DNA from 3 places in the Pseudomonas sp. TE3899 genome. Region 2 is predicted to be linked to each of the others. Evidence: predicted binding sites of a transcription regulator. Region 2 holds the regulator's gene; each other region holds the start of a gene.

Region 1 (7,960 bases), 3.5 Mb from region 2:
AGTGATCAATGCGATTTTACGGTTCATGGGATTTCCTCAAGCGGTGGGTGAGCGATGTGAGGAAGTGTATTTATCCGCCTGGCAGTGATAAACAGGAGTGAATCGGAATCACTGGTCGGTTAATCCGAACAATAAAGGTCGGCCTATGAACAAGCTGGAACTGCTGCGCACCTTCGTCCGTGTCAGCGAAATGTCGAGTTTTACCCTCGCCGGCGAGAGCCTTGGCCTGCCTCGGTCTACGGTGTCCGAGCACATCCAGGCCCTGGAAACCCTGCTCGGCACACGCCTGCTGCAACGCACCACGCGCAAGGTCCAGGCGACCCAGGATGGCCTGGCGTTGTACGAGCGCAGCAAGGATCTGCTGTCGCACATGGATGAAATCGAAGGCCTGTTCAAGCAGGACGAGGCCTCGCTGGCGGGGCGGATTCGCATCGACATGCCGAGCATCATGGCGCGGCGCTTCGTAATGCCGCGCCTGCCGGAGTTCATGGCCAAGCATCCGCACTTGGAACTGGAGATCAGCAGCACCGACCGCCGGGTCGATTTGCTCAGCGAGGGGTTTGATTGCGTGGTGCGGGTCGGGGCGCAACCGGATCAATCGGTGGTGGCGCGCCGGGTGTGCGAGTTTTCCATGGTGAACTGCGCGAGCCCGGCGTACCTGGAGCGTTATGGCGTGCCGGAACACCTCGATGATTTAGCCCGGCATCGGCTGGTGCATTACGTCGGTGTGCTGGGTTCACGTTCGGAAGGATTCGTGTACGAGGCGGCGGGGCAAACCCGTCGCGTGCCGATGGCCGGCAGCATCACGGTGAACAACTCCGATGGCTACGAATCGGCGTGCCTGGGTGGTTTCGGTTTGATCCAGGCGCCGTTGCATGGCATGCGGCCGTATCTGCTCACGGGGGAGCTGGTGGAGGTGCTGCCGCAATGGCGAGCCCCGTCGATGGACGTATCACTGCTGTATGCGCGGCAGCGGCATTTGCCGTTGCGGGTGCGGGCGTTCATGGAGTGGCTGGAACACGTTATCCAGGCAACCCACTGACCCCTGTAGGAGCGAAGCTTGCTCGCGAAAGCGGTCTATCAGTCAACATTTACGTTGAATGTTAAGCAGCCTTCGCGGGCAAGCCTCGCTCCTACACAGGTCCGGGCGGGTCAGAACAGTTTGGTGAACAACCAGTACAAACTGCCCGACAACAGGATCGCCGCCGGCAAGGTCAGGACCCAGGCCATCAGCAGGTTGCGGATGGTCTTCATCTGCAAGCCGCCGCCATTGGCGACCATCGAACCGGCCACCCCCGAGGACAACACGTGGGTGGTCGACACCGGCAAACCAAACATGTCAGCGGCGCCGATGGTCAGCATGGCCACGGTTTCCGCCGATGCACCCTGGGCGTAGGTCAGGTGGGTCTTGCCGATCTTTTCACCGACCGTCACCACGATGCGCTTCCAGCCGACCATGGTGCCCAACCCCAGCGCGATGGCCACGGCGATCTTCACCCACAGCGGAATGAAGCGCGTGGAGTTGTCGATCTGTTGCTTGAACAGTTGCAGCTTGCCGCTGGTGTCGGCGTCGAAGTTGCCGACCTTGTTCTTGTCCATCAGGCGAATGGTTTCGCTCGTCAGGTACATGTCGTTACGCACGTTGCCCACGGCCTCGGCCGGGACTTTCGACAGCGAACCGTAGCCCTTGACCTCGGCGCCGATACGGCCGGTCAGTTCGGCGAGGGCGGGGACCAATTGTGGCGTGGCCTCCTTGCTGCGTACGTAGTCGGAAAGGATCGCTCGCGGATCCGCCGGGGCCGGCTGCGGCGATGCTTTGACCAAGGCTTGCTGGGTGACTTCGGCCACGGCGGCGAACTGCAACGCCTGATCGGCGGGCATGGTGCGGTTCAGCGCGTAGGCCATTGGCAGGGTCCCGACCAGGATCAACATGATCAGGCCCATGCCTTTCTGGCCATCGTTGGAACCGTGGGCGAAGGACACGCCGGTGCAGGTCAGGATCAACAGGCCGCGAATCCACAATGGCGGCGGTGCGTCGCCTTCCGGTGCCTTGTACAGCGCGCGATTCTTGACGAAGGCGCGCAACGCCAGCAGCAACAGCGCGGCACAACCGAAGCCGACCAAGGGCGAGAGCAGCAGCGCGTAACCGATCTTGGTCGCTTGTGCCCAATCCACGCCGCTGGTGCCATCGCGGCCGTGCATCAGGGCATTGGCCACGCCGACGCCGATGATCGAACCGATCAAGGTGTGGGACGACGAGGCTGGCAAGCCCAGCCACCAGGTGCCGAGGTTCCACAGGATCGCGGCGATCAGCAGGGCGAAGATCATCGCGAAACCGGCGGAGGAGCCGACTTGCAGAATGAGTTCCACTGGCAGCAACGCGATGATGCCGAACGCCACCGCGCCGCTGGACAGCAGGACGCCGAGGAAGTTGAAGAACCCGGACCAGGCCACCGCGAAGTTCGGTGGCAGCGAGTTGGTGTAGATCACCGTGGCCACGGCGTTGGCGGTGTCGTGGAAGCCGTTGACGAATTCAAAACCCAGGGCGATCAGCAGCGCCACACCCAGCAGCAGAAACGGGGTCCAGGTGGTCACCACCGTGCCGAGTTCGTGCATGTCGTGCATCAGGCTGTAAGCGGTGAACAACAACCCGCTGGCCAGTACCCCGAAGAAAATCACCAGGGTGAACAGGCCGGGTTTTTTATTGAGCTGCGGTCTGGCGCTGCTGCCGCTGACGGGCGCCTGGGCAGTGGTATAGGAAGGAGTAGCCATCACGGACAATCCTGATGAGGGAAGGAGTGTCGCCCATGATCGTTTCAAAATGTGACAGAGAGACTGCGGTGGGTCAGTGTTTGGGGTTTTTCACCTACTGATCGTTCCCACGCTCCGCGTGGGAATGCCTCCCCGGACGCTCTGCGTCCGCTTTGGGACGCGGAGCGTCCCTGGCTGCATTCCCACGCGGAGCGTGGGAACGATCAACAGCGTGGGAACGATCAACGTCCTGTAGGAGCGAGGCTTGCCCGCGAAGAACGATAACGCGGTCATTCAGATAGACCGAGGCGTTCCATTCGCGGGCAAGCCTCGCTCCTACAGAGGAATGGGGTGCGTTAATAATCCTGGCGCTTACGAAACGCCCAACGCCCGGCAATCAAGGTAAAGGTCGCCACCAGCGCCACCAGAATCCAGAAACCTTCCGGGTCGCCGGAGAGCGGCACGCCACCCACGTTCATCCCGAAAAAACCGGCAATGATGTTGATCGGCAACGCCAGCACCGTGACCACGGTCAGGGTAAACAGCGTGCGGTTGCTCTGTTCGTTGAGGTTGGCGGCGATTTCTTCCTGCAACAGCTTGATCCGTTCACCCAGGGCCGTGAGGTCGTTGATGATCAGCGCAAACTCCTCGGTGGACTTGCGCAGCTCCTTCACGTCTTCCTTCTGCAGCCATTGCGGCGGCCGGTTGAGCAGGCGCAGCAACGACCCCGGCTCCAGCGCCAGCAGCCGTTGCAAGCGCACCAGCACCCGACGATTGGCGCCCAGTTCGGCACGGTTGGTCGACAGTCGCGAGGAGAGTAATTCGTCTTCGATCTGATCGACGCTCTGGCTGGTCTTGCGCACGATCTGCGTCAGCACTTCGCCCTGATCGCGCAGCAGGTGCACGAGCAATTCCAGCGGCGAACGAAAGCACTCGCCGGCCTTCACCGAGGAACGCAACTTATCCACCGAGTGCAGCGGTTGCAGGCGCGCGCTGATGATCAATTTGCTGCGGGCGCAGACCCACAGCGTCGAGACATCCGAGGACACCATGCTGCTGAGGTTGAACACCACATCGTTGACCACCGCCAGCAATGCCGAATCCACATGCTCGATCCGCGTCGAACGCGAGCCCTCGTGCAGCGCCTCGAAAAACTCCTCGGGCAATTCCAGATGACTTTTCATCCAGCGCTCACACGCGGCGTGGGCCAGGTTCAGGTGCAGCCAGAGGAATTCGTCGCTGTCATCCGGTTGCTGCAAACAGCGTAGCGCCTCAGCCGAATCGATCTCCCGGCCGCGCTCACCCGGACGAAAACGGAAGCCGTACAGCAAGCCGAACAAGTCAGTGTCGCGGTGAGTGTGATCGATGCTGTGGTTCATGAGGTCTCGCTGGGAGGAAGTGCCTGTCGCGGGTTTCACAGGTTCACTTGAGCCGCATCATCGCAAGGTCTCTTGACGGTTTTGTGACAGTTGCGTGGTGCGCAAACGTGTGCGCTACCGATGATCGGAATTGATTCAAGAACCGCTCTGGCACGCCGATGACGCAGGTGTTAGGTTGCGCGGCTTCGGCCACGAGCCGGGACCGCAGACAGGGAAGTTTGGACGTCTCTCACGCCCAACCAGGCGTGCCTATTTCCTGTCATGAGTATCACTCGATGCTGCAAAAATCCCTGAGAGCCCAAATCCTCGCATTGCTCGGCGGCAGCCTGTTGGCGATGTTGCTGATCGCCTTGGCCTGCTTTCATTTCCTGTCCAGCGGCGTGCAAAGCTACGCCAATCTGATCGACGGGCCGTTGCACACTTCGCAATTGATCGATGAGGCCAACCTGCAATTCAAAGTGCAGGTACAGGAGTGGAAAAACGTCCTGCTGCGCGGCAAGCAGCCGGCGGACCTGGATAAATACTGGAAGCAATTCGAAGACCGCCAGCGCGACGTGCAGGGCATCCTCAGCGAACTGGCCAGCCAGAAAGGCCTGGACGGCCAGCTCAAGACCCGCATCGAACGCCTGCGTGACGAACACCGTCAGTTGGGCAGCGCCTACCAGAAAGGACGCGATGCCTACGTCGCCGCCGGTGCCGACCCAACCGCTGGCGACACCGCCGTCAAAGGCGTGGACCGCGCCACCAGCGATCAAATGAGCGAATTGGTCGGCGAACTGCGCAAGCAGGGCACCGAGCAATCGGCACTGATCAGCGCCGGTGCCGAGCGCACGGTGATGTTGGGGATTATCGTGATGCTCGCCTCGGGTCTGTTGATTGGCCTGTTGAGCCTGTGGCTGATCAACCGCAACCTGGTGGACCCGATCCGCAAACTGATCGACTACGTGGCGCAACTGAGCCAGGGCAAGTTCGCCGACCGCGTGGCCAGCACCCGTCAGGATGAGCTGGGCAAACTGGCCATGGCCGCCAACACCCTGCGCGATTTCCTCGCCGAAACCTTCAACCGTTTGCAGCGCAGTGCCAAGGACCTGGACAGCGCCAGCGGCGAGTTGAACGCCATCGCCGGCCTGATGGCCAGCGGCACCAACGAACAGTTCAACCGCACCGACCAAGTGGCCACGGCGATGAACGAAATGTCCGCCACGGCTCAGGAAGTGGCGCGTCACGCCGCCGATGCGGCACGCGCCGCCGACGATGCCGACCAGTCCGCCCAGCAAGGCGAAAAGGTTATGCAGGGCACCATTCACACCATCACCCAGATGCGCGGCGAAATCGCCAATACGGCCACGGTGATCCGTCGTCTGGAAACCGACAGCGGCCGCATTGGCAAAGTGCTGGAAGTGATTCGCGGCATCGCCGAGCAGACCAATTTGCTGGCGCTCAACGCCGCCATCGAAGCGGCCCGTGCCGGTGAAGCCGGACGCGGCTTTGCGGTCGTGGCCGACGAAGTGCGCAGCCTGGCCCAGCGCACGGCGGCGTCGATCATCGAGATCAACCAGATCATCCAGACCGTGCAAACCGGTGCGGTGGACGCAGCCCAGGCGATTGAAAGCGGTCAGTCGCGCAGCGAAGAAAGTGTCGCCCAGGTGACCGAGGCCGGCGCGATGCTGGAGCGCATCACCCATGCCGTGGAAGCCATCCGCGACATGAACCGCCAGATCGCCACCGCCGCCGAAGAACAGACTTCGGTGGCCGAAGACATCTCGCGCAACCTGACCGAGATCACCACCATCGCCAGTACCAACCTGGACAACGTGCAACGTACCGAAGCCGCCAGCCACAACCTGCACGGCTTGTCGGGGCAGTTGAATGAAGTGACGGCGCGTCTGAGCGCTTAAGCAAAAACACTGTGTACCGGTTCGCTTACCAAACCGGTACACAGTCGATCTCAAGTGCGGCCAGCGGATGTCGATGATGGGTTTAACCTGAACCCACCTAGGATCAATCCCATGGTTAGCATCACCTCGGTTTCCATCAACCAGACCCTTTCAACACCGACCAGCAAAACCGCGATCAGCGACAGCACCGACGACGCGACCTCCGTGACGGCGGCTGCCTCCAGCGATACCTCCAAGACTTCCGCGAACGGTACGGCGCCGGCGGCGGGTGGCGGCAGTTCGAGCAGCAGCACGGAATCCGACGCGGTGAAGGACTTGCGCAAGCAGATCGCCGAGCTGCAAAAGCAATTGCAGGAACAACAACAGCAACTGCAAGCCGCTCAGGCCAAACAGGAAAGCGCCGATGCCAAAGCCGCCGATGTGGCCGCCGCGCAATCGCAGATCGCAACCACCTCGGGTTCATTGCAGACCGCTACGGCGGCGTTGTTGCAGGCGTTGCAGCAGGAAGGCAGCAGCACGTCCGGGTCGATGGTCAGTACGTCGACTTAACTCGCGGCCGGCAGGCTGAAGGTAAACAGCGTGCCGCTCTGCGCCGTGGACGCCACGTGCAGTTGGCCGCCATGGGACTGGGCAATCTGACTGGCAATGTAGAGGCCCAGCCCGAGGCCGGCCTGGGGCGTGTCGCGGGTCGGTCGCGAGTAGGGCTGGAACAGATGGGGCAGCACGGCTTCGGGGATCGTCCCCTGATTTTTCACCGCCAGCATCAAGGCGCCCTGATCCACCTGCGCAATGACTTCGATGTCACCTCGGACATCGCCATGGGCAATAGCATTGGCCAGCAGGTTGGAGAGCAATTGCGCGACACGCTCGCGATCGCATTGGACGTCTCGCAGGTCGCCGATCGACGCGCGGATGACCCGTTGCGGGTGCACGCCCTGGATCTCTGAAATCACATGCTGTAGCGCATCGCCCAGGTCCGGGCAGGTCGCGATATCGAGCGGGATGCCATTGCCCAGGCGGCCACGGGCGAAGTCCAGCACGTCGTCCACCAATTGCGCGGCACGTCGGGCGCTGGTGAGGATGTGCTGCACCAGTTTGTCGCTGGCCGGATTGGGGGATTTGCGCTGGAGCATTTCGGCGGCGGCGCTGATGGCGAACAGCGGGTTGCGCAAGTCATGGCCGAGCACGGCAATGAACTGTTCGCGCAGTTCGGCGGTTTGCCGTTCCTGCTGCAAGTCCGCTTCGGTCTGTTGCAGGTTTTCTTCGGCTTCGATCTGCAGCGACAGCACCCTGGCGAACGACTCCATGGTGGTCTGGATCGCGCTGCTCTTGAGCTCGGCGGGGTTAGGGTCGAGGGCGCAGATGGTGCCGAAGAAACGCCCGTCGGTACGGAACACCGGGACCGAAATATAGCTTTCGAACTGGTACAGGCGCGGGGTGTGATGATCGCGGTACAGCGGGTCTTCACTGGCCTTGTCGATCACTACCGACACATGGGCCTGGCGAATTTCATGGCACAGGGTGGAGACCACATCCAGTTCGCCGCCGACCTTGAGGCCGAAGTCCAGTTGATCGAGCACGGCGCAGGCCGTCCAGGAATCCTCGGTGACACGGGCCACGGCGGCAAAGCGCAGGCCGGTCATTTCCCGGATCACCTGAAGAATCGCCGGCACGGCGCTGATGCGGCCGATGGTGGTGATGTCTGCTGCCGCTGTTTGCATGTTTCTTGTTCTCTGCTTGAACGCCGTGAACGGATTCTAGCGATCCTGGCGCGCGCAGGCACAAAAAAACGCACGACCGGATGATCGTGCGTTTTTTGGATTTCGCATAACCCCTGTAGGAGCGAAGCTTGCTCGCGAAAGCGGACGATCAGCCAACATTGATGTCGCCTGATTCACCGCTATCGCGAGCAAGCTTTGCTCCTACAGGGAT
Region 2 (7,960 bases):
GCCGTTGAGCTGCGCGATCTTGGTTTTCACCACGTCCATGCCCACGCCACGACCTGACACATCGGAGATCTCGGTTTTGGTCGAGAACCCCGGTGCGAAAATCAGGTTGAAGCAGTCCGACTCGCTGAGGCGGTCCGCCGCATCCTTGTCCATCAAGCCTTTCTTGACTGCGATACCGCGCAGGACATCAGCGTCCATGCCCTTGCCGTCATCGGAGATGGACAGCAGGATGTGGTCGCCTTCCTGTTCGGCGGACAGAATCACTTTGCCGCTGCGCGGCTTGCCCATCGCTTCGCGTTCGGCCGGCTCTTCGATACCGTGGTCGACCGAGTTGCGCACCAAGTGGACCAGCGGGTCGGCCAGGGCCTCGACGAGGTTCTTGTCGAGGTCGGTTTCTTCGCCGACCAGCTCCAGGTTGATCTCTTTCTTGAGCTGGCGAGCCAGGTCGCGAACCAGGCGCGGGAAGCGCCCGAAGACCTTCTTGATCGGTTGCATCCGGGTCTTCATGACCGCGGTTTGCAGGTCGGCCGTGACCACGTCGAGGTTCGACACAGCCTTGGACATGGCTTCGTCGCCGCTGTTGAGGCCCAGACGGACCAAGCGGTTACGCACCAGTACCAGTTCACCCACCATGTTCATGATTTCGTCGAGACGCGCGGTATCAACCCGCACGGTGGTCTCGGCTTCGCTGGCCGGTTTTTCCGGTGGCGGCGCGGACGGGGCACGGGCCGGAGCCGGTGCAGCCGCGGCGGTCGGTTTCGGCGCTTCGGCTTTAGGCTCGGGCGCTTTGGCGACAGGTTTCGGCGCCGGTGCCGGGGCTTTGGCGACGGGAGCCGTCACCACAGTGCCGGTACCGACTTCAGTGAACTTGCCTTTGCCGTGCAATTCGTCGAGCAGCGATTCGAACTCGTGATCGGAGATCAGATCGCCGCCGGCCGCTTTAGCGGTGGGCGCAGCCGGGGCTGGCGCCGAGGCAATGGCGGTTTCCAGCGCATCGACGGCAAAGTTGCCCTTGCCGTGCAGCTGATCGAGCAGTGCTTCGAATTCGTCGTCGGTGATGTCCGAGCTGTCGCCAGCCGCTTTCGGGGCCTTGGGTGCCGGTGCAGCCGGAGCGGCTACGGCATCCACCGCGAACTGACCTTTACCGTGCAACTGATCGAGCAACGACTCGAACTCGGCATCGGTGATTTCGTCGCTGGCCGATGCGGCCGGCGCAGGCACAGCCGCCGGAGCTTCGGCCTGGGCCTTGACGGCATTCAGCGAGTCCAGCAGTTGTTCGAATTCGTTATCGGTGATGTCGCCCGACTCGCTTTCAGCGGCCGGTTCTTCCACCGCGTCGGCAACCGGGGCTGCGACGTCGGCCGATTGTGGCTCGGCCAGACGGGCCAAGGCTTCCAGCAATTGCGGAGTGGCAGCCGTGATCGGGCTGCGTTCGCGGACTTCGGTGAACATGCCGTTCACCGCATCCAGCGCTTCAAGAACCACGTCCATCAGTTCCGAGTCGACGCGTCGTTCACCCTTGCGCAGGATGTCGAACACGTTCTCGGCGATGTGACAGCACTCCACCAGCTCATTGAGCTGGAGGAAGCCGGCGCCCCCTTTTACAGTGTGAAAACCGCGAAAAATTGCATTGAGCAAGTCCGCATCATCCGGTCGGCTTTCCAGCTCGACCAGTTGCTCGGACAGTTGCTCTAGAATCTCGCCGGCCTCAACCAGGAAATCCTGAAGGATCTCTTCATCGGCGCCGAAGCTCATTAAGGGGGTGCTCCTAAAGGTCTAAAAACCTAAAAAACCTAAAATCCAAGACTGGATAACAAATCGTCCACATCGTCCTGACCGGACACAACATCTTCTCTTTTATCGGCATGAATCTGCGGACCTTCACCCTGCGAGAGATGTTTTTGTGGATCTTTTTCAGCCAGCATCGCTTCACGGTCATGTTCGATACCCGCAAAGCGGTCTACCTGGCTGGCCATGAGCACGAGCTTGAGCAGGTTGCTTTCAACTTCGGTGACCAATTGGGTCACGCGCTTGATCACTTGACCGGTGAGGTCCTGGTAATCCTGGGCGAGCAGAATGTCGTTGAGGTTGCTCGACACCGTGCGATTGTCCGCGCTGCTGCGCGTCAGGAAACCGTCGACCCGCCGGGGCCAGCTCGCGGAACTCTTCAGCCCCGACTTCGCGACGCATGAAGCGTCCCCAGTCGGCGCTCAATGCCTGGGCTTCAGTGCTCAGGCCATTGACCAGCGGCGTGGCGTTTTCCACCAGGTCCATGGTGCGGTTGGCAGCGGCCTCGGTCAGCTTGACCACATACCCCAGACGCTCGGTGGCGTCCGTGATCTGCGAGACTTCCTCGGCTTGCGGCATGTTCGGGTCAATCTGGAAATTGACGATCGCGCTATGCAGCTCGCGAGTGAGCTTGCCAACTTCCTGGTACAGGCCGCGGTCACGGGTCTGGTTGAGCTCATGAATCAGTTGCACAGCGTCGCCAAACTTGCCTTTTTCAAGGCTGTCGACCAGTTCGCGGGCATGTTTTTTCAGGGTCGATTCAAAATCGCCCTGTGAAGATTCGTTGTGGTCCATAGCTACCCCGTGGCGCAGTGACTCAACCGATGCGTTCGAAAATCTTTTCGATTTTTTCTTTCAACGCCTGGGCCGTGAAGGGTTTGACCACATAGCCGTTAACACCGGCCTGGGCCGCTTCGATGATCTGTTCGCGCTTGGCTTCAGCGGTCACCATCAGCACTGGCAGGTGCTTGAGTTTTTCATCGGCGCGCACGTGGCGCAGCAGGTCGATACCGGTCATGCCCGGCATGTTCCAGTCTGTTACCAGAAAGTCGATGCTGCCGCTGTTGAGCACCGGAATGGCAGTGGTGCCATCGTCAGCCTCGACCGTGTTGGTGAACCCAAGGTCACGCAACAGGTTTTTAATGATCCGCCGCATCGTTGAGAAGTCATCAACGATGAGGATTTTCATGTTCTTGTCCAATTCGACCTCCAAGCAGTCTTAAACGCGCCCAGCACCTGGACGCGCCATTTCATTCAATCCGGCAAAGCACTCAAATGACTGTCTGGAGCACAACAGATCGAGACCGCTGCAGTTCACACCACACCAGCCTCGTTCGCAGTGTCCCCACACTGCCTTCAGCGCGCTCGCCACTCCCCCAAACGCCCCCGCAAACGGGCCGCGCACTGGCTGTGTAACTGGCTGACACGGGATTCGCTGACACCCAGGACCTCACCGATTTCCTTGAGGTTCAGCTCTTCGTCGTAGTACAGCGCCAACACCAGTCGCTCACGCTCCGGCAAATTGGCAATCGCGTCCGCCAAGGCGGCCTGGAAACGTTCATCTTCCAGATCGCGCGACGGCTCCAGATGAGCACTGGCGCCATCCTCGTGCAGCCCTTCGTGTTCGCCGTCCTGCAACAGGTCGTCGAAACTGAACAGACGGCTGCCCAAGGTATCGTTCAAAATCCCGTAATAATCGTCGAGACTCAATTGGAGTTCGGCCGCAACTTCGTGATCTTTAGCATCACGGCCGGTTTTAGCTTCAATCGAGCGAATTGCGTCGCTGACCATGCGGGTATTGCGGTGGACCGAACGTGGCGCCCAGTCCCCCTTGCGTACTTCATCGAGCATCGCGCCACGGATTCGAATGCCCGCGTACGTTTCGAAACTCGCGCCTTTGCTGGCGTCGTATTTGGTTGACACTTCAAGCAGGCCAATCATCCCGGCCTGGATCAGGTCTTCCACCTGGACACTGGCCGGCAGACGCGCCAGCAAGTGGTAAGCAATGCGTTTGACCAGTGGCGCGTAACGCTCGATCAGCTCGTATTGCGAATCACGTGCCGACTTCTTGTAGAGGTTGTAGCCACTGGCTGTCATAGGACGGGTCCTGCGGTCTGTTGCACGAGGCGCTCGACGAAAAATTCCAGGTGCCCGCGCGGGTTGGCCGGCAGCGGCCAGGTGTCGACTTTCTGTGCAATCGCCTTGAACGCCAGGGCGCACTTGGAGCGCGGGAAGGCTTCGTAGACGGCACGTTGCTTCTGCACGGCCTTGCGCACGCTTTCGTCGTAAGGCACGGCGCCGACGTATTGTAGGGCCACGTCGAGGAAGCGGTCCGTGACCTTGGTCAACTTGGCGAACAGGTTGCGCCCTTCCTGCGGGCTCTGGGCCATGTTGGCCAGGACGCGGAAGCGGTTCATGCCGTAATCGCGGTTGAGCAATTTGATCAGGGCGTAGGCGTCGGTGATGGAGGTCGGCTCGTCGCAGACCACCAGCAACACTTCTTGCGCGGCGCGGACAAAACTGACGACCGAGTCACCAATACCCGCAGCCGTGTCGATCACCAATACATCAAGGTTATCGCCGATATCGCTGAAGGCCTGGATCAGGCCGGCATGCTGGGCCGGGCTCAGATGAACCATGCTCTGGGTGCCGGACGCGGCCGGGACGATACGGATACCGCCCGGGCCCTGCAACAGAACGTCGCGCAGCTCGCAGCGGCCTTCGATCACGTCGGCCAGGGTACGTTTGGGCGTCAGTCCCAGCAGAACGTCGACGTTCGCCAGACCCAGATCGGCGTCCAGCAGCATGACGCGTCGGCCAAGCTCTGCTAGAGCCAGGGACAAGTTCACTGACACGTTAGTCTTCCCGACGCCACCTTTGCCGCCGGTCACCGCGATCACCTGTACGGGATGCATGCTGCCCATGTTATTTCTTTACCTTGTCTTGCATAGACGGAGGCCACATTACTGGCTGCGCGTTCATCAACTGAACAATGCATGGCAGACCATCGATGTAGGTACAAAAACTGTTCATTAGTACCTCAGCCAACCTGCTTGGTCGGGCTGTGGTAAATATCAGCGAACATGTCAGCCATGGCTTCCTCGCTGGGTTCTTCCTGCATTTGCACGCTCACCGCGCGACTGACCAACTGGTGACGCCGCGGCAGATGCAGATCATCTGGAATGCGCGGGCCATCGGTGAGGTACGCCACCGGCAATTCATGACTGATGGCCAGGCTCAACACCTCGCCCAGACTCGCCGTTTCATCCAGTTTAGTCAGGATGCAGCCAGCCAGCCCACACCGCTTGTAACTGTGATAAGCGGCGGTTAGAACCTGTTTCTGGCTGGTGGTTGCCAGGACCAGATAATTTTTCGATTTGATCCCGCGACCGGCCAGGCTTTCGAGTTGCATGCGCAAGGCCGGATCGCTGGCCTGAAGGCCGGCGGTATCGATCAGAATCACGCGTTTGCGCAGCAACGGATCCAGCGCCTGCACCAGGGACTGGCCCGGATCGACGTGTGTCACCGACACATTCAGAATGCGGCCCAGCGTCTTCAATTGTTCCTGGGCGCCGATGCGGTAGCTGTCCATGCTCACCAGCGCGATGTTCTGCGCGCCGTACTTGAGCACGTAACGGGCCGCGAGCTTGGCCAGGGTGGTGGTCTTGCCCATGCCGGCAGGGCCGACCATGGCAATCACGCCGCCCTCTTCCAGTGGCTCGACTTCCGGTGTGGCGATCATCCGCGCCAGGTGCGCCAGCAACATGCGCCAGGCCTGACGAGGCTCTTCAATATCGGTAATCAGCGCCAGCAGGTCGCGGGACAACGGGCCGGACAAGCCGATGCGTTGCAGGCGACGCCACAGGTTGGCCTGGGCCGGACGGCTGCCTTGCAGCTGATTCCAGGCCAGGGAGCCGAGTTGCACTTCCATCAATTCGCGCAGGCTGTTGAGCTCGAAGCGCATCGAATCGAAAGCCCGTGGGTCAACACCGCCGGACACGGGCGCCGGGGCTGGCGCGGCACGACGGGGCTGTTCGTAAGTCGGTTCGATCAGCGGCTCGGCAGCGGTCAACGGCAGGCCGGCGAACAACTGGCGATTGGTGGTCTTGTCACCGTCGGTCTCGCCTTCGCCGCGCAGGCTCAGTTCGGCCTGGGCGGTGACGATGCGCGACTGGGTCTTGCGCAGCTCATCCTCGAGTTCCATGTTTGGAACGCGTGGGGCCAGCGCCGACAATTTGTAATCCAGGGCAGCCGTCAGCTCGACACCACCGGCAATCCGGCGGTTACCGATAATGGCCGCATCAGCGCCCAGCTCATCACGTACCAGTTTCATGGCCTGACGCATATCGGCGGCGAAAAAACGCTTAACTTGCATAAACCACTACCTCAGCCGTTGGGCCCTACTGTCGCAACGATGGTCACTTGCTTGTTGTCAGGGATTTCCTGATACGCCAACACGTGCAAACCCGGGACTGCCAGCCTGCCGAAACGCGACAACATGGCGCGAACCGGACCGGCTACCAGCAGAATCACCGGCTGACCTTGCATCTCTTGACGCTGTGCCGCATCGATCAACGAACGTTGCAGCTTCTCTGCCATGCTTGGCTCCAGCAGAACGCCCTCTTCCGAGCCTTGTCCTGCCTTCTGAAGACTATTGAGCAATATCTGTTCCAACCTTGGCTCCAAGGTGATAACTGGCAGCTCCGACTCAGTCCCTACAATGCTTTGGACGATTGCGCGGCTTACGCCGACGCGCACCGCCGCCACCAGCGCGGCAGTATCTTGACTCTTGCTGGCATTGTTGGCGATGGCCTCGGCGATGCTGCGGATGTCGCGAACCGGCACTTGTTCGGCGAGCAACGCCTGCAAGACCTTGAGCAGTTGCGACAGCGACACCACCCCCGGCACCAGCTCTTCAGCCAGTTTCGGCGAGCTTTTGGCCAGCAATTGCATGAGTTGCTGCACTTCTTCGTGGCCGATCAGCTCACTGGAGTGCTTGTACAGAATCTGGTTCAAGTGGGTTGCCACTACCGTACTGGCATCGACCACGGTGTAACCGAGGGACTGCGCCTGGGCGCGCTGGCTGATTTCGATCCAGACCGCCTCCAGACCAAAAGCCGGATCTTTGGCGGTTATGCCGTTGAGCGCGCCGTAGACCTGCCCTGGGTTGATCGCCAGCTCGCGATCCGGGTAAATCTCGGCTTCGGCGAGGATCACGCCCATGAGGGTCAGGCGGTAGGCACTTGGGGCCAGGTCGAGGTTGTCACGAATGTGCACAGTCGGCATCAGGAAGCCCAGGTCCTGGGACAGCTTCTTGCGCACACCCTTGATCCGCGCGAGCAACTGGCCACCCTGGTTGCGGTCCACCAGCGGAATCAGGCGGTAGCCCACTTCCAGGCCGATCATGTCGATCGGGGTCACGTCGTCCCAGCCCAATTCCTTGGTTTCCTGGGCGCGGGCCGGGGATGGCAGCAGTTCTTGCTGACGCTGGACCTCTTGCAAGGCCTGGACCTTGACCACGTTCTGCTTCTTCCAGAACAGGTACGCGCCGCCGGCCGCCAGGGCCGCCATGCTGAGAAAGGAGAAGTGCGGCATGCCGGGCACCAGGCCCATCACCGCCATCAAACCGGCCGCGACGGCCAACGCTTTGGGCGAGGCGAACATCTGGCGACCGATCTGCTTGCCCATGTCTTCCGAGCCGGAAGCACGGGTCACCATGATCGCGGCCGCTGTCGATAACAACAGTGATGGCAATTGCGCCACCAAACCGTCACCGATGGTCAACAGCGCGTAAACCCGACCGGCGTCACCGAAGGACATGCCGTGCTGGAAGATACCGACCGCCATGCCGCCGATCAGGTTGATGAACAGAATCAGCAGGCCGGCGATGGCGTCACCACGCACGAACTTGCTGGCACCGTCCATGGAACCGTAGAACTCGGCTTCCTGGGCAACTTCCATGCGGCGCAGTTTGGCCTGGTTCTGATCGATCAGGCCGGCGTTCAAGTCGGCGTCGATGGCCATTTGTTTGCCGGGCATGGCGTCGAGGGTGAAACGTGCGCTCACCTCGGAAATCCGCCCGGCACCCTTGGTCACCACGACGAAGTTGATGATCATCAAAATCGCGAAGACCACGATACCGACCACGTAGTTACCGCCGATCACCACCTCA
Region 3 (7,960 bases), 1.9 Mb from region 2:
TCCTGCAGGAGCGAAGCTTGCTCGCGAAGGCGGCGTGTCAGCCAACATCCCTGCTGAATGTGAAACCGCCTTCGCGGGCAAGCCTCGCTCCTACAGGGATCGGCGGTGAACACAGATGTTGTGTACGACGATCCCCCGTGTAGGAGCGAGGCTTGCCCGCGAAGAGGCCCTAACGGCTGGCCTCAAACCCGGCAATTACACCCGAGCCCGAATCCGACGCCCCAACACATCCATCACATCACACCCATCCCTCAACAACAGCGCCGCCGCCAGCGCCAATTGCTGCACATCGGCGCCCTTGGCCTGACTGATATCAAGGCTGGCCAGACTCTCCATCATCTGCGTCCCCGCCAGAAACCGCGCGGCGGCCTGGCAGTGCAAAACGTCCAACGGCGCCTGCGTGGCCACCAGCAACACCGGGGTGTCGGATTCATTGCTGGTCATCGGCATATGCGGATTCATGCCTCACCTCCCGCTTGCGCGGCGTGTAAACCATCGATTGAGGCTTGTACCAGCGAACGGGCAGTATCGAGCAGGTGCTTGCTGGCCCAGCGCAGGGTCGCGATATGTTCCGGGCGGGTGGCGTTGGGGGCTTGGTGGGCGAGGGCTTCGGCGCCGCTGAGGAAGATTGAGGCGTGTTCCAGGGCATCGAGCAGGGGGATGTCGGGTTGTACGGCGAAGAGGTGGTGGTCGGTGTGATCGCAGGGGGCGAAGGGGGTGGATTTTGTGGTTGCGTGGGTCATTGTTGTAGCTCCTTAGTCATCAAGAGCTGCCACAAGATCGCCGTCAAACGAATGGGTGGCAACTGTGCGCAGGTTGACGGACCGGTCTAAGGTACCCGGCGCACTCGAAAGTGCCCCGCGCACAGTCACCATAAAGCTTTGTGTCGAGCACACGAGTGCACGAGCAAAGTTGGAGAACAATGCGCACCTTAAAACCGCCGAGCCGTCAAACCCGATCACGAATGAGTCGTGACGGGCGTGAGGATAGGGAGAGCGGGCAGGGCAGTCAACCGGCGCAAGGCTGGAAAAGGCGGCGTTACCTGTAGGCATATTCTGGCGTGACGCTGCCCCTGTAGGAGCAAAGCTTGCTCGCGATGGCGTCGTGTCAGCCAACATCATTGTTGGATGTACCGGCGCTTTCGCGAGCAAGCTTTGCTCCTACAGGGCGTGTGTTGACTAGCGGACTTTGAAGCGCCCCATGATCGAACTCACGCGGCTATTGGCTTCCAGCAACTGCTGGGTGTTCAGCTCGCTGGCGTGACCGCTTTTCACCAGTTCATCCACCATGTGGCGGATTTGCACCATGCTGCGGTTGATCTCTTCGGTCACGGCGCTTTGCTGTTCGGCGGCGGTGGCGATCTGGGTGCTGAGGCTGTTGATGTGGCTGACGGAGCCGGCCATTTCATCCAGGCCGGAGTTGACCCGTGCCGTCGCATCGGCGGCGGACTGGCAACTGGCCTGGGTGTTTTCCATGGCCGCCACCGAGGAACTCACGCCTTGGGTCAGGCGCTTGAGCATTTCGTTGATTTCCGAGGTGCTGGCCTGGGTGCGGGCGGCGAGGGCGCGGACTTCATCGGCCACCACCGCAAAGCCACGACCTTGTTCACCGGCACGTGCTGCTTCAATCGCCGCGTTGAGCGCCAGCAGGTTGGTTTGCCCGGCAATCGCGCCGATCACCCCGAGAATCTCGGTGATGCGCTGCGCGTCTTGCTGCATGTTTTCGACTTTATGGGTGGCGCTGGCCACTTCTTCAATCAACGCCACCACGCTGCTGGAGGCTTCACCCACCACCACCCGCGAGCGATCCGCGTGTTCGCTGGCGCGCTGGGTGAACGATGCGGTTTCGGCGGCGTTCTGCGCCACGCTGTCGGCGGTGGAACTCATTTCAGTGATGGCGGTGACGGTCTGATCGGTTTCCGAGGCGTGACGCACCAGGATCTGGCTGGTGTGCGCCGAAGTCCGTTGCAGGTTGTCCAGGCTCGAGGCCATGGCGCCGGTGGCCTGGGTCACTTCGCCGATCATGTTCTGCAAGTAGATGATGAAAGCGTTGACCGAGTGGCCGATGGCCCCCAATTCGTCTTCGGCGCGGATAGTGATGCGCTTGGTCAAGTCAGCATCGCCAGCCGACAGCGCGTCGATGTTGGCCTTGAGGATTTTCATGCGGTTGATCAACTGGCGGATCGCGTAGATCTGCAGCAGCACCAGCAGGATCACCATCGGAATCTGCAACAGGCTCAGGGTGTTCAGGACATCGTCACGCTGGGCGGTGATCAGCTTGGTCGGCAGGGCGGTGGCGAGGAACCACGGCGTGCCTTCGATCGGGCGCATGAAGAAGGTACTGGCTTCGCCGTTGTTGTCAAATTCGACGCGCTGGGCTTTGTCGCGGTTAGGCAGACCGGCCTTGACCTGGCTGGCGAACGGCGAGCCGCCGGCCAGCTCACTGATGTTCTTCAGCACGACCGGCCCGCTGATGCGCGAGCTGTTGCTGATGATTTTGCCGTCGGCTTCGACGATCAGCATTTCGGCGCCGAGGTCTTTTTCCTTGCGCGCGATCAGGTCGTTGAAGAAGCCCAGGGTCACGTCGATGGTCGACACGCCGTAGGCCACGCCGTTTTTCTGGATGGCCATGGCGCAGTTGGTGCGCGGCTCGGCACTGGCGTCATCTTTATAGGCGGCGGCCCAGGCGCACTGGCCGCGCGGGGTGGCCATGCCGCCCTTGTACCAGGTCTGGTCGTAATAGTTGGGCGCGGCGTCGCTGTTCCAGAAGGTGTTGACCGCCAGTTTGCCGGAGCTGTCGCGGTGCCAGAAGGTGCTGAACTTGTTGCGTCCCGCTTCGCGCTGGCCTGGCAATGGCCAGATCCCGCCGCCAAACACCTTCAGCTCGCCGTACTGATCCACCAGGCCGGGCAGCACGGTATCGATGGCGGCGCTGTCGAGCAGGGGAATGGTCTGGGTGATGCTGCGTTGCTGGGATTGCACCTTGTTCAGTTCGCCCTGGATCTGCTCGGCGACTTCGGCAATGCGATTGAGGGCTACCTGTTCTTCGGTGTGGCGCAGCTTCGGCGCGACCAACTGGCTGATGCCCACGACCGTGAGCACGGAAAGCAGCAGGATGAACAGGACCAGAAACAGCGTGTAGCGAGCCTGAATGGTACGGAATGCGGGCATGGGACCGGTCCTTGTGCTGCGTTCTTATTGTTGGGGAGTTCGGGTTTGAAAAATAAGGCTATCCAGGACTTATCGGCGCGCTGGGGGCGAGCTTTAGTACGCGCGTGCAAGAAAACGGATCGAGGGACGGACGGTGCGCAAAAGGCGCGTATCGTAAACGGTACAAACCGGCTACATCGGCAGTTATGACAGACGATCGATCGGCTACAGCAAACTTTTAAAGTTCATATAGGCCAATGAAACTGGGCACTTGGTGGTTTGTATCGTAAATGTACGAAAATTGTAAAAAGTAGAAATATTTGTAGGTGGACGTCCTCGTCGCGCCGATACTTCCCCGCATTCATCTCGGTTAAACAAGGATTTTTTATGTTCCCGTCGCAAGGACATTCCTCTCTTCTCACGCTGGCAGGAGTTCGGTCATGACGATTGGTCTGGTCGGCAACTGGACGGCGAAGGCCGGCGTATTTGTTCGACAGGGTTCGGTCAATGCCAAGCCACTGAGCCAAAGCGTCAAGGCGCGAGAGATTTTGAGTCAGGTGGGCACCAACCCGTTGTCGCTCGACAAGGCAAAGATGGATTCCATGTCGATGTGGAAGCAGGTCAAGGGCTTCGACCCGGAAAACGTTTCGGTCAAGCAGCTCGGCAACATGAGCACCTTTCTCAAGCAGAACGGCATCATCAGCGATGTGACGGCGCTGACGCTGCTGAACGCGGGAAACGAGTTCGATAAATTTGGCGTGCCGAAGGACGTGGACGCGAAATTCAATGCCCTGGAATACTTTGCCATCCAACTGGACACCATCCAGAGCAATAACCTGAAGGGCAACAAGTACGCCAACTACCTGGTGCCCGAATACAAGAAAGCCATTTACGCCCTGCAAAACCTCAAGACCTACGGCGAAACCAACGGCCCGGTCAAGAAGAAGTAAGGCGTCATCCTCTGACCCGACCCGCACCGGGTCAGAGGACGGCTGTTCAGCGGTCGAGCAACTTCATCACCTCTTCGGGGTAACGCAAGCCGGCGGTGGCCTCGGCCGGGAAGATCGCTTCCAGCGCCTGCAACTCGCTGTTGCTCAGTTTCACCTCCAGTGCCGCCACATTTTCCTCCAGGTATTTACGTTGCTTGGTCCCGGGAATCGGGATCAGGTAGTCGCCTTGCGCCAGGACCCAGGCCAACGCCAGTTGCCCGGCGGTCACGCCCTTATCCGCCGCCAGCGCCTGGACTTGCTGCACCAGCAGCAGGTTTTTCGCGAAATTCTCCCCTTGAAAACGTGGGCTGAAGCGGCGGTAGTCATCCGCGGCAAAGTCGTCCGGGCTTTTGAGCGCGCCGGTCAAAAAACCACGACCGAGCGGGCTGTAGGGCACAAACGCAATGCCAAGACGCTGGCATGCCGCCAGGCAGCCGTTGTCTTCCTGATCGCGGCTCCACAACGAGAATTCACTTTGCAACGCGCTGATCGGATGCACCTTGTGCGCCCGTTCCAGCGTGGCGGCCGAGGCCTCGCTCAAACCCAGGTAACGCACCTTGCCGGCTTGCACCAGGTCGGCCATGGCGCCGACGGTTTCCTCAATGGCCACTTGCGGGTCGATCCGGTGCTGGTAGTACAAGTCCAGGGTGTCGACGCCCAGGCGTTTCAACGTGCCGTCGATCGATTGGCGGATGTACTCGGGGCGGCCATCGACACCCCGCGCGGTCGGGTTGGCCGGGTCGCGCACGATCCCGAACTTGCTGGCCAGGAACACTTGGTCACGCTTGCCGGCAATGGCTTTGCCGATCAGTTCTTCATTGGTGTGCGGGCCGTACATGTCGGCGGTGTCGAGCAGGTTGATCCCCAGTTCCAGCGCCCGGTGCAGGGTGGCGGTGGCTTCGCGGGTGTCGGTGCCGGTGGTGTAGAAATCGGTCATGCCCATGCAGCCCAGACCGATGGCGCTTACCTGTGGTCCGTTCTTGCCCAATTGACGTGTTTGCATGAGATCAGCTCCTTGAATGGTGAGCCGCCATTGTTCACCTCGACACAAAGCAGATAAACCGGCTAAAACTGCTATCACTATTCGCTATTTCTAAATAATCGGCAGGTGCAGCAGAACCATGGACCGTCTCAACGCCATGCGCGTGTTTACCCGGATCGTCGAGTCGGGCGGCTTTGCCAAAGCGGCGGACAGCCTGCAAATGCCCCGGGCCTCGGTGACCATTCTGATCAAGCAACTGGAGGCCCACCTGGGGGTGCAACTGCTGCAGCGCACCACCCGGCAAGTCAGCCTGACCCTAGACGGCGCGGCGTATTACCCGCGATGCGTGCGTTTGCTGGCGGATCTTGAGGAAACCGAAGCGGTGTTTTCCGCCGCCCGGCACAACCCCAAAGGCTTGCTGCGGGTGGACATGCCAGCGGGGATCGGGCGGCTGATCGTGATTCCGGCACTGGCGCAATTCACCGACAGGTACCCGTTGATCGAGCTGGAAATCAGCTTGAACGACCGCACGGTGGACCTGATTCGCGAAGGCGTGGACTGTGTGCTGCGTGGCGGTTCACCGCTGGATGACTCACTGGTGGCGCGGCCGCTGGTCACGCTCGATCAGGTGACCTGCGCCAGCCCCGACTACTTGCGGCGTCACGGCGTACCCCTGAACACCTCGCAGCTGCAAGGTCATCAGATGGTGGAGTATTTCTCCGCGACCACGGGCACGCGCTTCGGGCTGGAGTTTGTGGTCGAGGGGCAGGTGCAACCGGTCAATCTGCCGAAGCGGATTTCGGTCAACAGCGCCGATGGTTACATGGCCGCGTGCGAGGCCGGGTATGGATTGGTCCAGGCTCCGTACTACCACGTGGCGCGGCAATTGGAGGAAGGGCGCCTGTGCGAGGTGCTCAGGGACGCGCCGCCACCGGGCATGCCGTTGACGGCGCTGTACCCGCCACACCGCCAGTTATCCCGGCGGGTGCGGGTGTTTGTCGACTGGCTGGTTGAACTCTGCGCGCAACCTGGCCAGCCTTTTTACCGAGATGATTCAGGCCGCTGAACGATCGGCGTCGGGGTCCGTTGAGCGTTGCAGCGTGTGATGCAGGTGTTGCATGTGCAAGCAGTGCAGGTCCAGCGCGCGTGACCGGGCGCCGCGATGAAACAGGGCGAGCCATCGCGCCTGATCAGGTGCAGGCATCACCCCGGTGAAGACGAAGCCCTTGCTGTTCAAGCGTTCGACATCCTCGGCAAAGCGCGATGACAGGGCCAGCCGGACCGAAATCAGCCAGTTCCAGGGCAATTCCGTCAGCTGATCGAGCAGGCGTTTGTCCAGGCGTTCGATGACAACATCCACCCTCTGGTGATGCTGCTTCATCTGCAGGGGCCGCGACAGGTAGTCCGGCACAAACGGGTCGCTGCCGAACAGCGAACCCAGATGCTGCATGAACCCTCGGCAGCTTGGCGGCCACGCGATGTCGGGCAGCGGGCAGCTGCGCCCGGCGAGCGGATGGACGCCGACGACGACGCTTTCCGGCAAGGCTTCGGCGAAGGGCGACGGCACGTAGTCCGGCAGCAACCCGGTGCAATGGAACCCCAGCGTTTGCGCCATGCGTTGGGTGTAAGGGTGGTGGGTGACCTGTTTGATCAGGACACAACGACCCCCGGCCGCACGGGAGTGTTCCAGCAATTCACGGCCCAGGCGCGTGGCGATGTTCTGTCCGCGCGCCTGCGGGTGGACGACGCTGAGGGCCAGTTCGGCGATGTCGGTCGGGTGCTTGTCCCGGCATAACGCCGCGTGCCCGAGGACCTGCGAGCCGTCCACCGCGAGCATGGATTGCCAGCGCCCGTCGTGGTTGTGCTGGGTGATCAACGTCGGCAGATACACATCCGGCTGCACGTAGTGTTGGCCGTACACCTGTCGAAAAAGCCCGCTGACCGCCGCGGCATCGGAAGGCCGGAAGGGGCGGAAAATCAGCTGACTCATGGCCTGGTCTCCGGCGCGGGCGTGTACTCGCGCAAATCCAGGACACGCAGTTGTTTGCCCGAGCGCGGATGCAACGCCAGGTCAGTAACGGCACAAGGGCGGACCTGGAAATCCAGCAAACCGTCTTTGTTCAGGCTGTCGATGGCGGGGTAGTGGGCCATGAGTGCCAGGCGCAACGCCTGGCTCGGCGCTTCGATGGCGTGGGCGCCGTCTTCGGGGACCCAATGCACGCTCAACAGGTCCTTGTGGCCCACCCGTTCGATCCGCAACTGCCACTGCTCGCTGTGGGTGACGCGCTGGACGATGTGGTGTATCTCGTCGGTCAGCAGCGACATCACCCCCACGCGCACCCGCCGACTGTGGACGCTGCGGCCCTTGAGGGCGAATTTACGCCTTGGCGTACCCGCGGGCTCAAGCCAGCAGGCGCGATCACCGACCGGGTAGCGCAGCAGCGGCATCAACCGGCGATTCAGATTGGTCACCACCAACAGGCCCATACGGTCGCACTCATCAATGATGTCGCCGCTGAACTCGTCGATGATCTCGAGCACGGTGTGCTGGTCGAACACCCGATGTTCACCCAGCGCACAGTCTCGGTCGCTGGCCCCGAGCAGCCCGGCATCGACACTGGCATAACCGATGGAGGCGACGCGGGCATTGGGGAAGACCCTGGCGAAGATCGGCAGTTGGCTGGCAAACACGCTTTCACCGCCGTAGAGCAGGGTGTCGACGCCACTCAACACGTGCCCATGCTCTGCCAGATACGCCGCATATTTGAGCAAATATGCCGGCCCGGCCGCCAGCACATTGATCCGGTGGTCGCCAATCGCCGCTGTCAGCTCCCGGAAAT

The links. Region 2 encodes FliA, which starts transcription of late flagellar genes. Its sites were predicted from a motif close to CTAAAGTTTNNNNNNNNNNNGCCGNTAA; they were not measured.
Region 1: the regulator FliA is predicted to act here: its motif matches at 4,265-4,292, upstream of ACZ89E_RS30485 (methyl-accepting chemotaxis protein).
Region 3: the regulator FliA is predicted to act here: its motif matches at 3,240-3,267, upstream of ACZ89E_RS05905 (methyl-accepting chemotaxis protein).

What each region holds. Positions count from the first base shown of each region.
Region 1 covers NZ_JBWBQR010000001.1:6,707,591-6,715,550, forward strand. Annotated here, with positions in the region: gene ACZ89E_RS30465 (SDR family NAD(P)-dependent oxidoreductase) at 1-27, opposite strand, end outside; gene ACZ89E_RS30470 (LysR family transcriptional regulator) at 146-1,042, shown strand; gene ACZ89E_RS30475 (inorganic phosphate transporter) at 1,153-2,772, opposite strand; gene ACZ89E_RS30480 (transporter) at 3,108-4,130, opposite strand; gene ACZ89E_RS30485 (methyl-accepting chemotaxis protein) at 4,406-6,028, shown strand; gene ACZ89E_RS30490 (hypothetical protein) at 6,140-6,577, shown strand; gene ACZ89E_RS30495 (GAF domain-containing sensor histidine kinase) at 6,574-7,749, opposite strand.
Region 2 covers NZ_JBWBQR010000001.1:3,157,828-3,165,787, forward strand. Annotated here, with positions in the region: gene ACZ89E_RS14445 (chemotaxis protein CheA) at 1-1,755, opposite strand, end outside; partial or broken gene ACZ89E_RS14450 (protein phosphatase CheZ) at 1,794-2,583, opposite strand; gene ACZ89E_RS14455 (chemotaxis response regulator CheY) at 2,606-2,977, opposite strand; gene fliA (RNA polymerase sigma factor FliA) at 3,145-3,885, opposite strand; gene fleN (flagellar synthesis regulator FleN) at 3,882-4,712, opposite strand; gene flhF (flagellar biosynthesis protein FlhF) at 4,829-6,163, opposite strand; gene flhA (flagellar biosynthesis protein FlhA) at 6,175-7,960, opposite strand, start outside.
Region 3 covers NZ_JBWBQR010000001.1:1,292,613-1,300,572, forward strand. Annotated here, with positions in the region: gene ACZ89E_RS05895 (short-chain dehydrogenase) at 196-462, opposite strand; gene ACZ89E_RS05900 (DUF3077 domain-containing protein) at 459-743, opposite strand; gene ACZ89E_RS05905 (methyl-accepting chemotaxis protein) at 1,179-3,170, opposite strand; gene ACZ89E_RS05910 (hypothetical protein) at 3,590-4,099, shown strand; gene ACZ89E_RS05915 (aldo/keto reductase) at 4,146-5,141, opposite strand; gene ACZ89E_RS05920 (LysR family transcriptional regulator) at 5,260-6,186, shown strand; gene ACZ89E_RS05925 (GNAT family N-acetyltransferase) at 6,175-7,110, opposite strand; gene ACZ89E_RS05930 (phenylacetate--CoA ligase family protein) at 7,107-7,960, opposite strand, start outside.